Regions from separate parts of the Mesorhizobium sp. RIZ17 genome, predicted to be linked through region 3. Evidence: riboswitches for the same ligand, from Rfam matches in the RefSeq annotation. Region 3 holds a riboswitch; each other region holds the start of a gene.
The links. Region 3 has a riboswitch for thiamine pyrophosphate ahead of thiC (phosphomethylpyrimidine synthase ThiC). Riboswitches for the same ligand answer to the same signal wherever they lie in the genome.
Positions count from the first base shown of each region.

Region 1 (6,979 bases), 1.6 Mb from region 3:
GGGGCATGTCGACGCCATGAAGGAGCTTGCTCTGATCTTCCAGGAGGGCCGCAACGGCGTGCCCGCCGACCCGGCCCGCGCCTTGGCTTTCCTCAGGGCAGGCATGGAGCGGCAAGACGTATATTCGATGGGTATTCTTGGGCTTCCGCCGAAGTGGAGCACCCAGACAGTCGCCGTGTGCAAGCCCAAGGTTGTCACGAAAGTGGTCACGAAGGTAAAAGTGGTCCGCACCCCTGCGCCGCCGCCGCCGAACACGCCAAAGGCCCCTTTGGCACCAATCGAACCAGCGCCCTGGCGCGGCAATGGCGGCGATCATTCCGATCAACCCAGCAGGAACACCGGCGACAGCACCAGTGGCAGTGCTGACTTGTGATGGTGGCGGCGACAAAAACCTGGGATCGGCCGAAGCGTCGACCCAGGTCGCGGCCGCAAGCCGGCCCGACGGGCTGTCCTACCTATCGGTGACGATCTTGACCTTGTCGCCGGACGACACCGTCGCGCCGGGCGACATGGCGTTGAGCACGCGGAAGAGATCGAGCTTGCGGTCGACGCCGACCATCTGGGCTGCGAGCGAGCCCATGGTCTGGCCGGCCTGAACAGTGACGACCCTGATATGCAGCGGCTTCAGCGCCGCCTTCTCGGCCGGGCTGAGCACACGGAACGAACCGCTGACCGAGCGCGCGACCGGGTCCAGCGCGGTGCTGGCCGAGGGCGCGGCCGTCAGCAACCTGTAGACCTGTCCGCCGGCGCGGATCACCGCGATATCGAACTGCCAGCCTTGCGCGGTGGCATGCGCCATCGCCGCCTCGTTGCCGTTGATCGTCTCCTGGCGCACGCTGGCGTCCTCGAGACCGGCCACCCAGCCGCTGCGGATGTAATCGGTGAGCGACACCGACTTATCGATCGCCACGCCGTCGAAACGGATGGCGATGTCGCCCGGCCCGGTCGCGGTGACGGCGGCCGCCGAATTGTCGATGACGAAACCGTCCGGCACAGTGAAGGAGACACCGAGATTGGGATGCATGAAGGTCTGGCCGCGCACATAGCCTTCCTCGGGCGTGTCGCCGTAAAGCAGGCCGTCTATACCTGCGAGGAACGCGTCGCGGTCGCGCGTGCCGAAGCCGGGCGGGCCGAAATTGCGCGCAAGACGCTGCGCCAGCTCGATGCGCTGCGGCGTGTTGGGGTGCGTCGCCAGGAAGTCGAGGCTGGCGTCGGTTGCGCCGCTCACCGAGCGGAAATCGGTATAGGCCGACATCGACTGCAGGAAGCGGCCGGCGGCATAGGGATCGTAGCCCGCCTCGCCGATCGACTTGATGCCGATGGCGTCGGCCTGCAGCTCCTGGTTGCGCGAGAATTGCGCGAGCCGAAGCTTGCCGCGGATGAGCGCCGCCTTGGCGGTCGGGCTGTCGCCGAGCACATCGGAAACCACCTTGGTCGCCAGGCCCTCCTCGGCCTCGAGCTGCTGCCGCTGCAAGCCATGATTCGCGGTGACGTGGCCCATCTCATGCGCGATGACGGCGGCAAGCTCGGAGGAATCGTTGGCCAGCGCCAGCAGGCCGCGCGTCACATAGAGATAACCGCCCGGCAGCGCGAAGGCGTTGACGTTGGGCGAGTTGAGGATGGTGATGCGATAGGTCTGGGTCGGGTTGGCCGACACCACGGTGAGATTGCCGACGACCTTGGCAACCATGCGCTCGAGCCTGGGATCGGAATATTCGCCGCCATAAGTGGCGAGAATGCGCGGATGCTGCGCTTTCGCCATTTCGGCGAGCTTGGCGTTGGCGACCACATTGTCGACGGTGATCGGCTTGTCGGAAGGCTGGAAGCCGCTTTCCTGCACGTCCGGCGGCGTGAACATCTGGCAGCTGGCCAGCGCCACGGCAACGCCCGCCAACGCGAAAAAGCGTGCCAGCGGCCTCATCCAAACCTTCTCAGCGCCGGTCGACAGATCGGCTTCCTTTCGAAATCTTTCGGCAAATCACGGCCCCGCCGGACCAGCATGGCCGGACCTAGCCACACTCCCCCGGACAAGGCAAGCAAACGCCGGATCGCCCGTTGCCGGTTTGGCCGTAAATTATGTCCGCTTCCGGGCAATGTGTTGTGATCCGGCAACGGTGCTGCCTCGATTGCCGATATAGCGCCGGAAGGCGTCCGGTCCAGACCGATCGAAGAAATCGTCCGCCGGCCCGGTCGCCGCGATCATGCCTTCGTCGAGAAATGCCACGTCCTGGCCGATGCGGCGCGCGTCCTCCGGCTGATGGGTGACGAACAGCACCGTCATTTCGCGCTCGGCATGGATGCCGGCCATAAGGTCGAGCATGTCGTCGCGCAGCGCCGGGCCGAGCGACGCGAAAGGTTCGTCGAGCAGCAAGACGGGCCGGTCGCGCAGCAGCACCCTCGCCAGTGCCACGCGCTGCCGCTCGCCGCCGGAAAGCTCGCGTGGCAGCCGCTTTTCCTTGCCGGCAAGGCCGACCCGCGCCAGCGCCGTGGTGACGGCGGCGCGATCGACGTCGCCGAGTTTGAGCGACGGCGAGCGGCCGAGCCCGACATTGGCTTCGACGGTAAGATGGGCAAACAAGTTGTTTTCCTGAAACACCATCGACACCGGCCGCGCCGAAGGCGGTGCGTCGCCGATATCGATGCCGCCGATCAGCACCTTGCCCGCATCGGGCGTTTCGAAGCCGGCTATCAGATTGAGCAGCGTCGACTTGCCGGAGCCGCTCGGCCCCATGACGGCGGTGATCCTGCCGGCAGCGAATTCGGCGTCGAAGCGGAAGGAGGCCTCGCCATAGCTGAACGAGACGCCATCCAGCGCGACGGTGAGGCCCTTTTGCGCGGCGGTGCCGTCAATGGTCGTCGTCATGACTTTCCTTCCCGCCCCAGCCAATCGGCGGCAAACACCAGCATCAGGCAGACCAGGCCGAGCAGCAAGGCAAGTCCCGCGGCGTCGGCTGTCCGGTAGCTGCCCATGCGCGCCAAAAGCAGATAGGGCAAGGTCTGCACGGAATCGCTGCCGAACAGCGCGATCACGCCGAGATCGCCGAGCGACAGCGCCATGGCGAAGGCGAAGCCGGTGGCCAGGGGCCGTCTGAGCGACGGCCAGTCGATCAGGCTGAGCCTGGTCCAGCCGGATATGCCGAGCGCCACGCAAAGGCGCTCGTGGCGCTCGCTCGCCGCGTCATAGGCGGGACGAATGGCGCGGATGGCAAAGGGCATCGCCATCACCGCGTTGACGGCGACGACCATGACCGGCGCGACGGCAAAGACATCGGTGACGTGGCGCAGCGCCAGGAACCAGCCTGCGCCAAGCACGATCGGAGGCACGACGAGCACGAAGCCGGCACCGGTGTCGGCGGCGTGTTCGAGCAGGCCCATGGCGCCGCCCGCCCGGCGCCGCAGGGCCAGCGCGCGCCGCGCCGCGATCAGCGCCAGCGACAACGTCACGCTGAGCAGCGCCGCAAGCAAAGCGAGGCCCGCGCTGGTCAGCGTCGCGCGGCGCACCGCCGCTTCACCCGCCAGCCGGCCGAGATCGGCCTGAAAGCCTGAAAGCACGGTCGCAAGCATCGGTCCGGCGACGAACAGCAGGGCAAGCACGATGAGGCCGACGTTCAGCACACTTTCGATCCGGCCCACCGAAAGGTAGCGGCGCGATACCACCGGCAGGTTAGCGTCGCCGACCGTGTTGGCGCCCAGCCGCGTGAGCGCGACGACCACGACGAAGGTGAGTGCGATCTGCAGCAGCGTCAGCACCACGGCGCGCGCGGGATCGAAATCGAAGCGCAGCGCCTGGTAGATGGCGACCTCCAGCGTCGTCGCGGCCGGACCGCCGCCCAGCGTCAATATGATGGTGAAGGAGGTGATGCAGAGCATGAAGACCAGCCCGGCAATCCCCGGCAGGGCCGCGCGCAGCACCGGCCATTCGATCAGCCGGAAGGCCGGCCGGGCGCCCATGCCGAGCTGGCTCGCCAGCCGCCACTGGTCGGCGGGAATGGTGCCCAGCGCCTCGAGGAAGAGGCGCGTGGCCAGCGGCAGGTTGAAGAAGACATGCGCGACCAGGATGCCGGAGAGGCCGTAGATCCCCGGCCAATCCCCGCCGCCGAGCCTGGCGAAAGCGCCGGCAAAGTACCCGGCGCGACCATAGAGCGCCAGGATACCGAGCGCGGCGACGATCGCCGGCAAGGCCAGCGGCACGGTAAACAGCTGCAGGATCAGTCGACGGCCGGGAAAGGCCGGATGTCGCGACAGGGCGCGCGCGACCAGCAGCGCCGGCGCGACCGATAAGAGCGTCGACAGAGCCGCTTGCCAGAGCGTGAAGCGGGCGACGCGCAGGAGATAGCCGTCGAAGGCGGCGGCAGCGCCGGAGAGATCCTGCATGCCTTCGAGGGCGAGGCCGGCGAAAGCGCCGCCGATGAGGATGGCGATGGCCGCGAGTGCGGCAATGCCGGCGGTGATGCGGGAGTCAGGGCGCGGCGTGGGTTGCACGCTGCACCCTTTGGGTTCGAGCTAGCGGGCGCCGCGTTCCTTCGCGCCCCTCTCTGGCCTGCCGGCCATCTCCCCCTCTAGGGGGGAGATCAGACGTCACGCGGGCTTTCGCCAATCTCCAATGCCGCAGGATTGAGCAAGGCGCCAAAGCTGCCAAACTCCCCCCTTGAGGGGGAGATGTCCGGCAGGACAGAGAGGGGGGCCTTGGCGCAAGCATCGAAAATCTACTTGCTCATCACAGCCAGCCACTCATCCACCCAGGCCTTGCGGTTGGCGGCGACTTCCTCCGGGCTGAACAGCAAGGTCTTGGTCGGCTTGACCAGTTTGTCGAAGGCCGGGTTGAGCGGCTTGTCGGTCTTGCCCGCCGGGAACATCCAGTTGGTTTCCGGGATGATGTCCTGGAATTTCGGCCCGGTCATGAAGGCGATGAACTTTTGCGCCAGCGGGTTCTTCGCCCCCGTCGTGGTGATGCCGGCCACCTCGATCTGCAGGTACTCGCCTTCCTCGAAGGAGGCTGCCTGGTAGCGCTCGGTGTTCTCGGCCACCATGTGGTAGGCCGGCGATGTGGTGTAGGACAGCACCATCGGCGCCTCGCCCTTGGTGAACAGGCCGTAGGCCTCGCTCCAGCCGGGCGTCACCGTCAGGACCTTCGGCTTGAGCTTGGCCCAGGCTTCCGGCGCCTTGTCGCCATAGACCGATTTCACCCACAGAAGCAGCCCGAGGCCGGGCGTCGAGGTGCGCGGATCCTGGATGACGATCTTGTCCGTGCCGGTACCCTCGACCAGCTCCTTCAGGCTCTTCGGCGGGATTTTTAGCTTCTCCGTGTCATAGACGACGGCGAAATAGCCATAGTCGAAGGGCACGAACGTGTCGTCGCTCCAGCCGCCGGGCACATTGATGCCGGAGACTTCGCCATGCGGCGCGAACAGGCCGCTCGCCTTGGCGTCCGCCGTCAGGTTGGTGTCGAGGCCAAGCACGATATCGGCCTTGGTGCCGGCGCCTTCCAGCTTGACCCGGTTGAGCAAGGCAACGCCATCCGCCACCGAGACGAATTCGAGATCGCAGCCGCATTCGGCCTCGAATTCCTTCTTCACCGCGGGACCGGGACCCCAGTCGGCGGTGAAGCTTTCATAGGTGTAGACGGTGAGCTTGTCCTTCGCCTCGGCGGGCGCAACGCCCGCCAGCAGCGAAACTAAGCCTGTTGCCAGTATCAGACGTGACAATATCGCGCGCATCGGCGCCTCCTTCGTTCGAGTGACAAGGAATTGAGGCGTCGGATGGTCCGAAACGTCTAATCCCTCCGCCGGTACAAACCGGATCAGGTTCAGCGGGTTGGCTTGATCGCCTCTCAGCCGGATCACGTCCGGCACCCCGTTAGAGCGTTTCGACAGATAGGCCCGGCCGAAGCGGCGCGCAAGCGGAAGTTTGCCGGGCAGCTAATGTTCCCCGGCAGCAGGCTCGCAACCGAACCTGGGGCCATCCGGCTTCCGTTTCGCTTGGAGGGCTGGTAAGGGCGACGGCCATGGGCACATTCACCATCCTGCTTGGCGGCGAGCTTATCCGCACGCCCCGGCTCGAACGCCAGATCGAGGGTTCGCGCGTCATCGCCGCCGACGCCGGCATCGGCCATGCACGCATGCTCGGACTGCTGCCGGAGATCTGGGTCGGCGATTTCGACTCGGTGCCGGCGAACCTCCCAAAGGACCTAGCCGCCGTTCCGCGCAAGGTATTCCCGGCCGAGAAGGACATGACCGATGGCGAGCTCGCCATAGCCGAAGCGCTCCAGCGCGGCGCCACCAGCCTGGTGCTGGCCGGAGCCTTCGGCGGCAAGCGCGCCGACCATGCCTTCCTGCATCTGGCGCTCGGGCTTCGGCTCGCCGAAGCGGGTACGACGATACTGCTGACCAGCGGGGCGCAGGAAGGCGTCCCCGTCCTGCCGGGCAGCGCCGGTTTCGACTATGCCGACGGCACCTTGTTTTCGGTGCTCGGCTTCTCCGATCTGTCCGGCCTGACGGTCACGGGCGCCAAATGGCCGCTCGACCGCGTCGAGGTGGCGTTCGGCTCCTCGCTCACTATATCAAACGAGGTCAAAGGGCAGCTTGGCATCGCGCTGGAGCGTGGCCGCGCGCTGCTTCTGGCCCACCCCTACCCTCTTCCTGAAAGCTGACATTTCCAGATGGCGCCGCCACTTCTCAACCTCGACGGCATTAAACTGACCTTCGGCGGCACTCCGCTGCTGGACGGCGCGGCGCTCAGCGCATCCGCCGGCGAGAAGATCGCATTGGTCGGCCGCAACGGCTCGGGCAAGTCGACCCTGCTCAAGATCGCAGCCGGAATGATCGAGCCGCAGGACGGCGAAGTGTTCCGCCAGCCCTCGGCCACGGTCCGCTATCTGCCGCAGATGCCCGACATGGACGGCTTCGCCGACGTGCGCGCCTATGTCGAGGCGGGCCTCGGTCCGGCCGACGATCCGCATCGCGCGACCTATCTGATGGAA
Region 1 covers NZ_CP147861.1:1,351,583-1,358,561, forward strand. The annotation lists gene WDX12_RS06675 (caspase family protein) at 1-373, shown strand, start outside; gene WDX12_RS06680 (M48 family metalloprotease) at 452-1,921, opposite strand; gene thiQ (thiamine ABC transporter ATP-binding protein) at 2,075-2,863, opposite strand; gene thiP (thiamine/thiamine pyrophosphate ABC transporter permease) at 2,860-4,482, opposite strand; gene thiB (thiamine ABC transporter substrate binding subunit) at 4,707-5,717, opposite strand; TPP riboswitch at 5,761-5,866, opposite strand; gene WDX12_RS06700 (thiamine diphosphokinase) at 6,005-6,649, shown strand; gene WDX12_RS06705 (ABC-F family ATP-binding cassette domain-containing protein) at 6,659-6,979, shown strand, end outside.
Region 1: another riboswitch for thiamine pyrophosphate. It lies ahead of thiB (thiamine ABC transporter substrate binding subunit); the one in region 3 lies ahead of thiC (phosphomethylpyrimidine synthase ThiC).

Region 2 (6,979 bases), 1.8 Mb from region 3:
TCTGCTCGGTGCTGGTTGCGGCCTTGCCCTGGGCGTTTTGCTCGGTCTGCATCTTAGTATTGCCCTGAGCATTCTGCTCGGTGGTTGCGCCGGCCTTGCCCTGTGCCTGCTGCTTCTTCTTCAGCTGGGTATTGTCTTGGGCATTCTGCTCGGTGCTGGTTGCGGCCTTGCCCTGGGCGTTTTGCTCGGTCTGCATCTTGGTATTGCCCTGAGCATTCTGCTCAGTGGTGGCGCCGGCCTTGCCCTGGGCCTTCATTTCGGTTTTCGATTTCATCTCGCCCTGGGCCTGCCCGCCGGCTTTGCCGCCCTTCTGGCAATCCGCCGTGCCGGCCGCGCAATTGTCACCGCCGCTGGGCTGCGCGGACTCGGTCTGCGCCATCGCGGCGCCGCAACCGACGCCGAGCGCGATCATGCTTGTGATCAGCAGATGTTTCATTGGATTTCTCCTCGGAAAGTTCGGTCCCTTCACTGAGAAAACCCCGCCCGAAAGGCATTGTTCCGAAATTGTCGCGCTCGGCGCAGGCGACGTTTGCGAAAATAACGGGCGTCAGGTTTTTGCAGGAACAAGGCCTGCCGGCCGGCGTTACGGACAATGCCTACCGGCTGTGAAATCGCAGGCTCAGCGTGAGAGGCAATCATCCAAACGAGGAGAACATCGATGAAACTGCATCTCACAACCGCTGCGGCGGGCCTGCTGCTCCTGACGGGTATCGGCGCCGCCGCTGCTCAGGACGTCATCATCCAGCCCGAGCAGGAAACGGTCATTCGCGAGTATGTGCATAAGCAGCCGCTGGCCTCCGTCGAGGTTCCGGGCGTGAAGCTCAGCATCGGCAGCGTCCTTCCCGACACTGTCGAGCTTCACGAAGTGCCGAACGTGAAGTACCGCTACGTTGTCGTCGACAACCGGACGGTCATCGTCGATCCCGGCACGCGCAAAATCGTCCAGGTCATCGAATAGGGATTCATTCGCCGCTGGGTAGCCTGCCGCCGCCAGCGGCAGGCTACCCAGTATTAATTCGTTACCTACTGCTAATGGAACCTTTCGCCCAGGGCAGACGTTGCCGCCTCTGTGTTCAAGTTTGCCTCATAGAGAACACAAGCATGCGCAGGATGCAGGAATTGGGCGGCGGCGAAACAGGCACCGGTTGGGGAGGAGACTGACCAACATGTCGAAACGAGAAATCGGGACATCCCGTTCGCTCGGGATGCGGGTGGCCGATCTTAAGGCCAGGATGCGGGATGCTCGCATCACCGAACATGAGATGAAGACCTTCCAGAAGGTCGCGGCAATCATGGGGGGCGGCGAGGGCTCCCTACGCATAGACGCGGACGATCTGATCGCCGCGTCTTTCGTTACCGAGGCGCTGGGCGAATCGTCGCCGAACTGACAGCGGCCCACCAGCCGAAAATCCCAGATCGATCCAGTCAGCCGGCGTGGCGGCGTTCATAGACGAACGGACGCCAGGCGGCGCCCTTCCAGGATATGGCGGCTAACCCGAAAACTTGTAGGCAAGGCCGATGCGCATGGCGTTGAGTCTGAGTGCGCCGAGGCTGGCTCTATCCAGGCACGTGTCGGTTTTGGGCGCGGCTTTCGCGCGCCCGGCTGCGCCTGATCTTGGCTTCGCGCAGCACCGCGACCGGATCGGCGCCGGTCCACTCGATCCCCGCCTTCTTCGCGAAGACCAGGAATGCCTGACGCGCCTTGTCGAGATCGATCTCGCCGGCCCGCGCGGCTTCGCAGGCGCGCAAAGCCATGCCGTAGCTCTCGCCCTGACAGGCCGATGGCCATTCCTTGAGAAAGTTCTGCATCGCGGTGAGCGAGGCGATCTCGCGCTTGAAGCCGGCGCCGACGGCGATGGTCACCGGAGCCCGAAGTTCTATGTCGCTTCTGATGGAACCTTCTCGCATAACGACGGCACCCCATGGATTTCAAAGTCTTGGGCAGTTTCAAAGCCTTCCAATGCGGAGCCGATGCGAAGGTTCCGCCAAATCAATTAGTCATCGCTGACGGAACAACACCTTGCCGGCGACGTTTGCCCCTGGAGCTCCCATGTTCGACCTGCCGATGTTTCCGCTCCCGCGGAGGCAAGGCGGAGCTCGCCAACGCAACAGGAGAGAAACGATGAAAACCATCCTCATTCCAGCTGTCGCCGGCCTGGCTCTGATGGCCGGCATCGGCATCGCGGCCGCGGACGAGGTGATCGTCACGCCCGAGCAGCAGACCGTGGTCAAGGAATATGTCCACAAGCATCCGATTGCCTCGGTCAATGTGCTTGGCCTCGAGCTGGGCGTTGGCTCGACCGTGCCTGACACCGTCGAGCTGCAGCAGGTTCCGGACGTCAAGTATCGCTATGCGGTCGTCAACGACCACACGGTGCTGATCGACCCCGGCACGCGCCGCGTCATCCAGGTGATTCAATAACGCTTGGTCTGAATGAGCCCGATCCTCCCGCCGAAGCATCGGGGAAGGATCGGGCTCTTCTCGCATCCGGATATGAGGCCTAAACTAGACAGCGGTTTGGGAGGCAGCGAAGAAGGAGTCGTTGCCATGCATCATCCACACGTCGAATCGCCAAGTATCGCCGCCATGGTTGACAAGCTGCTAGCGGAGCACAGAACTGGCCTGCTGTCGATGAAAGAGGCAATTTCCCTGCTGCGGCAGCGCACGGGGACGGATCGCTCTGATGCGGATTTAGCCGGATTGATTACAAAGAAGGCAGCGTATCTAGGCGTCGCCGTCATCACCGACGGACACTGAGCGAAATTTGCCGTGCCAGTCGCTCGCTCACGCGCGATACCGAAGACGCCGCGGGAAAATTCGGCTAATGTTCGCGCCGGGGAACGGTCCCAACCTTTAGGAGGCGACAGTGACGGACGACAGGCACGAACGCATTCGCCAGCGCGCGCACGAGATCTGGGAGCAAGCCGGCCGGCCGGAAGGTGCGCATATGGAGCATTGGGACCAGGCGGCGGCCGAGGTCGATGCTGCGAGCAAGCCAAAGGCGAAGACCCCGAAGAAGGCCGCCGCCGACAAGCCGAAAGCCGCCAAAGCGGAGAAGCCGGCCAAGGTGCCCGCCAAGGCGAAAGCGACCAAGCCCAAAGCCAAGGCCTGAGCCATTTTGGCGGCCGGTCGCCGCCAAGCCTCATTTGGTCCGTCGGAAGGTGAGGCTATGTCACGCCCTCCGATAATTCTGGGCCGCCCGCACCCAACTGGGGCAATGCCGGCTGTGTCAATGCCTTCGTCATCACCGGCGCAGCGGTGCTGAGCGAAGGCTTCGCCCATGGTGGCCGGCTGACCGGCACGCTCGGTACCGCCTTCGCCGGCAGCCAGGTCGGCGGCAATGCGGGGCTGCAGTTCAGCTGGTAGGGGAAGCTACCGGGTCCCTTGCTTTCCGGCGTATCGCGCGACCGCGCAGAGGAAGGCAAGCGCTGCCATGTCGCAGGCAGCGCGTGACGGCGACGGACCCTTCGCGAAAAGGACCGCGTCGGCAACCGGGACCGTTAGACCGTGCTTCCGGGCGAATGAGATGACTTCGTAGGGCTGATCGTCGGGCTGCATGCCGATGTCGATGCGCTGATCCATCAAAACGAGTTCCTCCCTGGTATGCGGCTTTACCCTCCTGCGCCTGCGGAGAATTAACGCCCGGCCGCTCGCCCGCGTCCACCAATTGGCGATTGTGTGAAACGATGCATTTCCGGGAGCACGGCCAAGAGTTGCAGCGGCTGGCGGAGAGGGCGCGATGCGGCGGGCTTCTTGCTTCTTCCACAGGGAAGATGGCGCTTCACTCACCAGGCATCGCTCGACCTGGCAAACCTCATCCCCGCCGCGATCATCGCGCTTTCGCATTCGCTGATCAGCCTGAGGTTCTGCAGATACCGCGCCACCGTCTCCGGGAGCCAGGCGGCGCAAGCTTCGATATAGGCGCGGCCGTGCACCAGCGTGCCGGTGGAAAGCCGCTCATCCTTCTCGGCGATCACTTTCAGATATTGCCGAATGAAGCGGATGTCGTCGGCGATGTCCTGGCTCGCCATGCGCCAGGCACCGGCGAGGCGTTCGCGCTCGGCGAGCGGCAGTGGCGAGAGCAAAGGGCGGGAGAGGTCGGCGAAAGCGGCATGGTTCGCGGTGTTCAAGCAAATCCCCTCAAAGGAAGGGAGGTATCGTACTTTATGTACGAAAAGTAATCAAGCGAGATTCGTACAGTTTGAACGATATAGCAGTTATAAGAAATCCGCGAAAATCTTATAACCACCGGCATCTCCCATAGGGAGATGGGGCGCCTGGCCAACTGACACCGTAAAAAAAACCGCTTTCCCAGCACTGCAAACAATGCTTTAACCCCGCCATCCACAGGGGTGCTCCGTACGGTCGGGGCTGAGATGGCGGCGGCAAGCCTCCGGACCCTAAAGCTGATCTGGATAATACCAGCGGAGCGAGGCGGGCCATGTTTTCCGGCGCACAGATTTCCCTTTATCCCATGACCGACGATTTCGTCGGCGTCATCCTTGGCGCGCTCGGCGCGCTCGATCCTTACCGCGACAGGTTGAGGATCGAGACCGATGACATCTCGACGCTGCTGGTTGGGCCGCCCGAAGTGCTGTTCCCCGCCATGCGCGACCTGTTTGTAGCGGCGGCCAGAAGCGGCAGGCATTGCGTGCTGTCGGCCGCCGTCTCGCGCGGCTGCCCCGGCGAACCGGACGACCCGATCTGCCGCTCCGACGAGATCGGCGGCCCGGCGATCCCGCTCGACGAACGCAAGCGCGCGGCGCTCCGCGCCGTCGAGACGACGCCTTCGACCGACCAGCCGGTGGCGGCGCAATTCTCGCTCTACGTGATGGGCACCGGCGGCCACATGGACGAGATCTATGGCTGCATCGACTTCCTGAAGCAGTCCGGCGTGTTCGAACGCTCTAAGCATTTCTGCACCAAGCTGCGCGGTGACGCCGGCGCGGTGTTCGCCACGCTGAACGAGGCGTTCTGCCGCTTCGGCCCCGGCGCTGGCCATGTGACGCTCGACATAACGATTTCGGCGAACAGCCCGACCGCGGTTTGAGCGCACGCAAAGCGCCGTCGAGGGACGTCATGGCTGTCGAATTAGATTCCACACCGCAAGAGGCGTTTGGCGAAAGCCAAGACGACAGCCAATCTCCCCCGTTGCGGGGGAGATTGGCTGTGGCATCCGCCTTCGCCAAATTAGCTCCCGTCATATTTTCGTTGACCCTCCTCCTCACCGCCTGGGAGCTCTACGCTCGCCTGGGCGGCATCGCTCCCACCATGCTCCCAGCGCCCTCGCGGGTGCTGGCGCAAGCCTGGGAGAACCGCGCGGCACTGGCCGACAACACACTGCCCACCATCCGCGCCACGCTGGCGGGCTTTGCCTGCTCGCTCGCCGCCGCCTTCATCCTCTCGGCGCTGGTCGACTTCTTGGCTCCGCTGCGCCGCGCGCTGTTCCCGCTGTTGATCGCCAGCCAGACCTTGCCGCTGGTGGCGATCGCGCCGCTGGTGGTGCTGTGGTTCGGCTTCGGGCTGCTGCCGAAGATCCTGCTCGTGGCGCTGGTCACCTTCTTCCCGATGATGGTGGCGCTGGTCGAGGGCTATGCCGCCACGAGTCCGGAAATCAGCCAGATGCTAGCCGCCATGGGAGCAGGGCGCTGGCGCATTTTTTGGCTCGCCCGGTTGCCGTTGGCGCTGCCCTATTTCTTCGCCGGGCTGCGCATCTCAATCACCTATGCCGTGGTGGGCGCCATCTTCGCCGAATATGCGGGCGCCGCGAAGGGGCTGGGCATCTACATGCTCAGCGCCAAGAACAATTTCCGCCCCGACCTGGTGCTCGCCGCCGTCGCGGTCAGCTCGGCACTGACGCTGGCACTCTTCGGTCTTGCCGTGCTCGTCCAGCGTCTTGCGATGCCTTGGGAGAGGGCTGAGCGAGACGGTAACCACGAATCTTCCGGGAAGGGCCGGCCATGACAAGGCTCGAGCTCCGCAACGTGCAAAAAAGCTTCGGCGCGCTTAAGGTTCTGGCCGGCGTTTCGCTGCATGTTGCTGCGGGCGAGTTCGTCTCGATCCTCGGGCCATCTGGGGCCGGCAAGTCGACATTGTTCCAGTTGCTCACCGGCGCAATCCCGGGCGAGGGCGAGATGCGCTTCGACGGCGCGCCGCTCGATGGCGCCCGCTTCGCCTTCATGCCGCAGCGTGACGCGCTGATGCCGTGGCGGCGCGTCATCGACAATGCGACGCTGGGGCTCGAAGTGCAGGGCATGAAGCGCCGGGCCGCGCGGCGACGCGTGGCGCCTTTGTTCGCCGAGTTCGGCCTTGTCGGCTTCGAACATGCCTGGCCGGCCGAGCTGTCTGGCGGCATGCGCCAGCGCGCCGCGCTCCTGCGCACCGTCGTGCAGCAACGCGACATGCTGTTGCTTGACGAGCCGTTCGGCGCGCTCGATGCGCTGACCCGCGCGGCCATGCAGCGCTGGCTGGAGACGATGTGGCGAAACCATCGCTGGACGGCGCTGCTGATCACCCATGACGTGCGCGAAGCTGTGCTTCTGTCCGACCGAATCTATGTGCTGTCGGCGCGGCCCGCGCGCGTGGTGCGCGAAGTGGCCGTGCCGCTGCCGCGCCCGCGCACCGAGAGCGCGGCACTTGCCCGCGAGACTGCGGCGATCGAGGCCGGCATCCTCGACACGCTGCTTGGCCAGCCCGATTCGAATTTCCGACCATGCGATGGAGAATTGAAATGACCGACCTGACCCGCCGCCAGGCGCTGTTTCTGGCCGCCGGCCTGCCCTTTGCCGGAGCCATCACGCCAGCCCGTGCCGCCGCCCTGCAAAAAATCACCGTCGCGCTCGACTGGACCGTCAACACCAACCACATCGGCCTGTTTGTCGCCCGCGACAAAGGCTTTTACCGCGATGCGGGCCTGGACGTTGAAATCCTGCCCTATGGCGATACGGGTTCGGGCACGCTGGTTGCCAACCGTGTCGC
Region 2 covers NZ_CP147861.1:4,777,674-4,784,652, forward strand. The annotation lists gene WDX12_RS23055 (DUF1236 domain-containing protein) at 1-412, opposite strand, end outside; gene WDX12_RS23060 (DUF1236 domain-containing protein) at 659-958, shown strand; gene WDX12_RS23065 (hypothetical protein) at 1,167-1,388, shown strand; gene WDX12_RS23070 (DUF982 domain-containing protein) at 1,558-1,863, opposite strand; gene WDX12_RS23075 (DUF1236 domain-containing protein) at 2,123-2,422, shown strand; gene WDX12_RS23080 (hypothetical protein) at 2,549-2,758, shown strand; gene WDX12_RS23085 (DUF2934 domain-containing protein) at 2,868-3,113, shown strand; gene WDX12_RS23090 (hypothetical protein) at 3,374-3,583, opposite strand; gene WDX12_RS23095 (hypothetical protein) at 3,787-4,131, opposite strand; TPP riboswitch at 4,340-4,452, shown strand; gene WDX12_RS23100 (YkoF family thiamine/hydroxymethylpyrimidine-binding protein) at 4,443-5,051, shown strand; gene WDX12_RS23105 (ABC transporter permease) at 5,171-5,965, shown strand; gene WDX12_RS23110 (ABC transporter ATP-binding protein) at 5,962-6,735, shown strand; gene WDX12_RS23115 (ABC transporter substrate-binding protein) at 6,732-6,979, shown strand, end outside.
Region 2: another riboswitch for thiamine pyrophosphate. It lies ahead of WDX12_RS23100 (YkoF family thiamine/hydroxymethylpyrimidine-binding protein); the one in region 3 lies ahead of thiC (phosphomethylpyrimidine synthase ThiC).

Region 3 (6,979 bases):
ATCACCAATCATATGGTCGGCGGGAAAAATACACAGAACAGCATCGGGACCCTGTGTTGCCTTGGCATGGACGGTTGCCGCAGCGACGGCGGCGGCGGTATCCCGACCCTCAGGCTCAAGCAGAAAGGTGCGTGGCAAAACAACGGAATCCAGCTCGTCGAAAACGTCTTTCGTAAGGAAGAGGTGCCCCGTGGACGTCACGGTAACAAGCTCCACTACATGCTGCATCGAAGCGGCGCGCAACACGGTGTGCTGGATGAGCGAAAGTCCATCCGCCACCTTGAGGAAAGGTTTGGGGTGCGATTGCCTTGAGGCGGGCCAGAGCCGCGAACCAGCTCCACCGCTGATGATGACCGGAACCACTTTCATCAAAGGTCCTCTATCTCGTCTGTAAGCGCGAATGCCTGTGCCCCTTGCAGCGTCGAGGCGACGATCGCCATGGCCCTGCTCTCGGTCGAAGCTTCCGAGTAGCAGCGCAGTTCCGGGGCATTGCCGGAAGGCCGCAGATGTATGATCTCACCTGAAAGCATCCGCGCCCTGAGGCCATCGGTTTCGTCAACTTCGGCGACGGTCCCGAACGAGGCAAGAAAGTGCTGCAGTGCGTTCCGGCTTGCGAGATGATCCATCAATCTGCGTGAACTTTCCGCGGGGAAGTTCTGAAGCCGGTCACTGGCGCACACAGGAAGATTCCAAAGCCCGCGCAGTCGCGACAGCTTCTTTTTTGTCGACGCCATGGTACTGAGGACGGCCAGGATCGGGAGGAATGAGTCCCGCGTCGGCAGTGCAGTCAATGTCTTCCCATTCACCGTACAATCCGAGCCCAGCAGAACACCACCATTGGCCTCAAAGCCGACGATGACGCCGCCGGCGCCGTGTAATGCTTCCATTGCTTCTATGACAAATGGGGACCCGACTTTCGTCCTCTGGACCGCGAAACCCAAGGCCTTCGAAATTCCCGAATTGGAGGTCACTGGCGTCACGATCGTGTCTGCCTTCAGGAAAAGAGCCGTTGCAAGCCCAACCAGGTCGCCGCGAAGAAGATCGCCATTTTCATCAGCGATGAGTGGCCGATCAGCGTCCGCATCGGTCGACACGATGGCATCGAGACCGAATTCGCGGACCCACTTCTTCAATTTTGCGATTGTTGCTGCGTCCACGGCTTCGGTATCGACAGGTACGAAGGTCCCGGTTTTCCCGACGGCGACCACGCTGGCACCGAGCGATCGAAGAACCTGTACCAACAGTTCCGCCGCGACCGAACTGTGCTGATAGACACCAAGTCTCATGCCGGAAAGTGAGCCCGGCTCCAGCATGTCATGGGCGCGCTCTCGATAAGAGGCGATCGCTTCTTCACGGTGCATAGGCCACGTCGTTCCCAGACAAGCCGTTGGTAAGCAATACGCAATTGATCTTTCGGCTACAAAGCGCGTAATCGCGGCCTCATCCGCCTTGCTGATTTCACCATTCGGGCCATAGAATTTGATGCCATTGCGATCGGCTGGAATGTGCGACCCGGTGACCATAAGAGCCGCCGCGCCGTGTTTGTATGCATATAATGCCAGGGCAGGCGTAGGTATGGTGCCGCAATCGATCGGCTGGAAACCATTTGCGGCCAACGCCGCCATGCAATTGTCGGCTATCGCCTGACTGCTGTCACGTAGGTCGCGGCCTATGAAGACCGAACTATTCGGCTGAACCCGGCTGGAAATCAAACGCCAAGCGAAAGCTTCGGCATAAAGTCCGCTGGCCTTGCCGACCAATTCCGAAGCCAATCCTCGAACGCCGCTTGACCCGAATTTCATGATTTCGCTTTGCTAGTGGACAGGCAGGGTGGGGTCATGTTGCAATGGGCTAGTACTTTCTATTGCAAGCGCCATCGTTGTCAGCCACCTGCTGTTCAGATATGCGGTCTCTACAACACGGTGTGGCGTAAGGACCCCTCAGAGTTCCGCCGAACAGCAGGGCATCCACTGGCACAGGGGCATCCACAGTTCTCCTTCTATTGGAATCTTTTGGCGCGCTCATCTAATGATCAAAGGCAGTGGAGTGATCGATCGGTGCCTGCCGGTATTTCGCTATGCAGCATCATGGCAGGTCCGTAAACTTGGTTGTTTGGATGGAATGCATCCATGGCATGGATAGGGCTAGAAGGCCGTCTCGATCAGCGCAATGGAACCGTGTGATTCTTAGGTATTTGGATTAAGGTCAGCCAGAGCGCTCGCCGACCATGGCGTCGCCTAGGGCGCTAGGACGTCGCCTAGGGCGCTAGACCCAAGCAGGAACCGATGCTTGGATCAGCTGGGGCGACGATCAGCGCCGACAATGCCTTGCCTTGCGACGCCTTCAGAAAGTTGTTTCTGGAATTGCGTTCGATCAAGCCCAGCGCAAAACCTTGATGCAGTCGTCGCCGCCGCAATCTTCGCCTTCGGCTTTGTCTACATCCATCCGTTCGAGGACGGAAACGGCCGCATTCACCGCTACCTGATCCACCACGTCCTTGCCATGCACCGCTTCAATCGCCGGGAGTGGTGTTTCCCGTCTCGGCCGCGATCCTGGACCAGATCGACGAGTACAGGCGCGTGCTGGAGAGCAATTTGAAGCGCCTTCTGCCATTGGTCGAACGGGAACCGCCGCCGCAATTCAACGTCCGGGTGCTGAATGACACCGCGGATTTCTACTGACACTTCGATGCAACCCCGCACGCCGAATTTCTTTTTGCCTGCGCTCGGCGGACGATCGAACGGTACCTCCCTGACGAAACAGCTTTTCTGCAGCGCTACGATCAATTCCGGCAATAGGTGAATGCCTTTATCGACAATGCCCGAGCGGCTGATCGATCTGCTCTTCCGTTTCCTTAACCAGAATGGTGGCCCCTATCGAGCCGCGCCCTCGGAAAGGAATTCCCAGCTCTGACCAATGACGAGGCGCGGCGGCTCGAGGCGATCTATGCGCAGACCAGAAAACGGCAAAGCACGCGGCAGAAGCCTTTCACTGGACTGCCGGTCGACCCTTGCGTTGTCGCCGAAACTCGGGACGTACAAGTTCTGGGGCAAACCGGACAAGCCGAAGGTGTGTCGGGAATGCTGCTGCGCCACAGCAGTGATTTCTGCATCGTCTATACGCCTACATACGCAGCGCCGGACTCAGCCCCCCAGCGGTCGAAGATGCGCGACAAGTCGCGTGCAAAGTCATCTTGGGGACGCTGACAACAAGGTACGTGCGCTCAATCGCGTCCACCCCATTCACAAAACCGGCTCCGTGGAGTAGTGGGAACGCAGAGAAATCTCCGGTCGCAGCCTTACCCGGTCAAAACAAGGATTCAAACCATGAATGCCCTCGTCATCTGCTCCGGCGGATTGGACTCTGTTTCGCTCGCTCACAAGGTGGCGACCGAGCAGAAACTCATTGGCCTGCTTTCGTTCGATTACGGCCAGAGGCACAAAAAGGAACTCGGCTTTGCCGCCATCTGCGCCAAGCGGCTGGGTGTTCCGCACCAGATCGTCGATATCCGCGATGTTGGCCGGAACCTGAGCGGCTCGGCGCTGACTGATAGTGTGGACGTGCCCGACGGGCACTATGCCGAAGACTCCATGAGGATCACGGTGGTGCCGAACAGGAACGCCATCATGCTGGCTATCGCCTTCGGGGTTGCCGCCGCGCAGAAGGCCGATGCGGTGGCCACTGCCGTCCATGGCGGAGATCATTTCATCTATCCCGATTGCCGGCCGGCTTTTATCGACGCCTTTCAGACGATGCAGAACCATGCGCTCGCAGGCTACGCCGATATCCGCCTTTACGCTCCCTATGTGAATATGTCGAAGGCTGACATCGTTAGCGAGGGGGCAAAGTACGCCACACCGTTCGAGGCGACGTGGTCCTGCTACAAGGGCGGCGCACGTCATTGCGGTCGCTGCGGGACATGCGTCGAACGGCGCGAAGCATTCGATCTAGCCGGCTTTGCCGATCCGACAGACTATGAGGACGCGGACTTCTGGCTGCACGCTGTCCAGACAAGGAGCGCGTGATGTTTCGCATTACCAAAGAGTTCCACTTCTCGGCGTCGCATCAGCTCACCTCCTTGCCATCCGATCATCAGTGCGCGCGCCTACACGGCCACAACTACATCGTCGTAGTGGAGCTTTCAGGTGGAGAACTGGACGAACATGGCTTTGTGCGCGACTACCAAGACCTGGCGGCGCTCAAACACTACATCGATGGGACGTTCGACCATCGGCATCTTAACGACGTGCTGGGGCATGGCCGTGTGACAGCGGAATGTCTGGCCAGGCACTTGCACGACTGGTGCAAGGTGCGGCTACCACAAACCTCCGCCGTGCGGGTGAGCGAGACGCCGAAAACCTGGGCGGAATACCGACCATGACGTGCGCGTTGCAGCCCGCAATCCGCGTCAGCGAGATTTTTGGGCCGACCATTCAGGGCGAAGGCATGCTGATCGGTTTGCCGACGGTGTTCGTAAGAACGGGCGGGTGCGATTATCGCTGTTCCTGGTGCGACAGCCTGCATGCGGTGGACAGTCGCTTCCGCCATGATTGGGAGATGATGTCAACCGATGCGGTCTGGCAAAAGGTCGCTGCGCTTTCCGGCGGTCAGCCCGTGATGGTGTCGCTGTCGGGTGGCAATCCGGCCATCCAGCCGCTTGGTCCGCTGATCGAGCGCGGGCATGATGAGGGCTACCGCTTTGCGTTGGAAACCCAAGGCTCGATGCCTAAGGAATGGTTCGCGGATCTCGACGTGCTGGTGCTCAGCCCCAAGCCGCCCTCAAGCGAAATGACGACAGATTGGGCCGCGTTCGACGCCTGCGTGAAGGCGGCACAGGATAAGCCGCGGATGGCGCTGAAGCTCGTCGTCTTCGATGATGATGACTATGCCTATGCCAAAGACGCGGCGGCGCGCTACCCGCAATTACCCGTCTATCTGCAGCCCGGCAATCACACGCCGCCGCGTCCCGGTAATGAAGACGCGTCCATCGACATGGCCGGTGTGATGAAACGCATGGAATGGCTGGCCGAAAAGGTGACCCGTGACAGGTGGTTCGAGGCGCGTGTACTGCCGCAGCTCCATGTTCTGCTCTGGGGGAATAAACGGGGCGTCTAACCCACGCGGAAGGATTGCCGACGACGAGCCCACAGACATCAATAGCAATCTCGCCCAATTGGGCGATGCAACGTCGGTTCGGCAAGCCTGAAAATGCCATACTGGAAAAGGCTTCGAATCCGCATGCTTGCCTAATGTAGGCGCTTCGCCGCTCCTCCAGGCGTGACTTGCTCTCGATACGTGCGCGCGCTTCCGCTGGGTTTGATTGGTCGCCGATCGCCGCCGCGAGCCAAATGCGCTTGACAAAGCAGCGCTGGCCCGTTCAACCTGAGGCATTCACCAGGGGAGTCCCGGCAAGGGGCTGAGATACTGTTGGCTTTCGCGGCGCAGTGACCCGTTGAACCTGATCCAGTTCATACTGGCGTAGGGACGGTGCAAGCGCTTTGCGGGAGTTTACGCCCGAAGACCTGTTTCCAAGCAGGTAGATCAAAGCGTCTTTTCATCCTTCCGGCACAGAACTGGGTCTCCAATGCATGAGCAAAGGAGCCTCAAGATGAATGCCCTAACCCCAGCCGTCTCAACGGGACCGCTGCCTGCCTCACGGAAGATCCACAAGTCTGGCGTCCTCCATCCGCACATCAAAGTGCCGATGCGCGAAATCTCCGTCCATCCGACAGCCGGGGAGCCGCCTGTCACCGTCTACGATCCGTCAGGCCCCTATACCGACCCGACTGTCGAAACCAGCATCGACAAGGGCCTTGCCCGGCTTCGCCACGAATGGATCACGGCGCGCAGCGATGTCGAGGCCTATGACGGCCGCCATGTCCGGCCGGAAGACAATGGATTCGTCACGGGCGAGCGCCTGACACCGGAATTTCCCATTCGCAACCGGCCGCTCAGGGCCAAGGCAGGCAAGGCGGTGACCCAGCTTGCCTATGCGCGCGCCGGCATCATCACGCCCGAAATGGAGTTCGTCGCCATCCGCGAGAACCTCGGCCGCGAGATCCTGCGCGGCAAGCTTGGGCGCGACGGCGAGGCCTTCGGCGCGGCGATTCCAGATTTCGTCACGCCGGAATTCGTGCGCGAGGAGGTGGCGCGCGGACGGGCGATCATTCCCGCAAACATCAATCATCCCGAGAGCGAGCCGATGATCATCGGCCGCAATTTCCTGGTGAAGATCAACGCCAATATCGGCAATTCGGCGGTCACATCCTCGATGGCCGAAGAGGTCGAAAAGATGGTCTGGGCGATCCGCTGGGGCGCCGATACGGTGATGGACCTGTCGACAGGCCGCAACATCCACAACATCCGCGACTGGATCGTGCGCAATGCGCCGGTGCCGATCGGCACCGTGCCGCTTTACCAGGCGCTCGAGAAGGTCGGCGGGATCGCCGAGGACCTGACCTGGGAGGTCTACCGCGACACGCTGATCGAACAGGCCGAACAGGGCGTCGACTATTTCACCATCCACGCAGGCGTGCGGCTGCACTACATCCCGCTAACCGTCGACCGGGTCACTGGCATCGTCTCACGCGGCGGCTCGATCATGGCCAAATGGTGCCTGCACCATCACCGGGAAAGCTTTCTCTACGAGCACTTCGCGGAAATCTGCGACATCTGCCGCGCCTATGATGTGTCCTTCTCGCTTGGCGACGGCCTTCGTCCCGGCTCGATCGCCGATGCCAACGACGCGGCGCAATTCGCCGAGTTGGAGACGCTCGGCGAGCTGACGAAGATCGCCTGGGCGAAGGATTGCCAGGTGATGATCGAGGGGCCCGGCCATGTGCCGATGCACAAGATTAAGGAGAACATGGACAAGCAACTCGCCGTCTGCGGCGAGGCGCCATTCTATACGCTTGGACCGCTGACGACCGACATCGCGCCGGGCTACGACCACATCACCTCAGGCATCGGTGCCGCGATG
Region 3 covers NZ_CP147861.1:2,955,323-2,962,301, reverse strand. The annotation lists gene WDX12_RS14310 (mannose-1-phosphate guanylyltransferase/mannose-6-phosphate isomerase) at 1-369, opposite strand, end outside; gene WDX12_RS14305 (phosphomannomutase) at 369-1,802, opposite strand; gene WDX12_RS14300 (Fic family protein) at 2,323-2,598, shown strand; gene WDX12_RS14295 (hypothetical protein) at 2,529-2,681, shown strand; gene queC (7-cyano-7-deazaguanine synthase QueC) at 3,327-4,025, shown strand; gene queD (6-carboxytetrahydropterin synthase QueD) at 4,025-4,381, shown strand; gene queE (7-carboxy-7-deazaguanine synthase QueE) at 4,378-5,115, shown strand; TPP riboswitch at 5,387-5,503, shown strand; gene thiC (phosphomethylpyrimidine synthase ThiC) at 5,609-6,979, shown strand, end outside.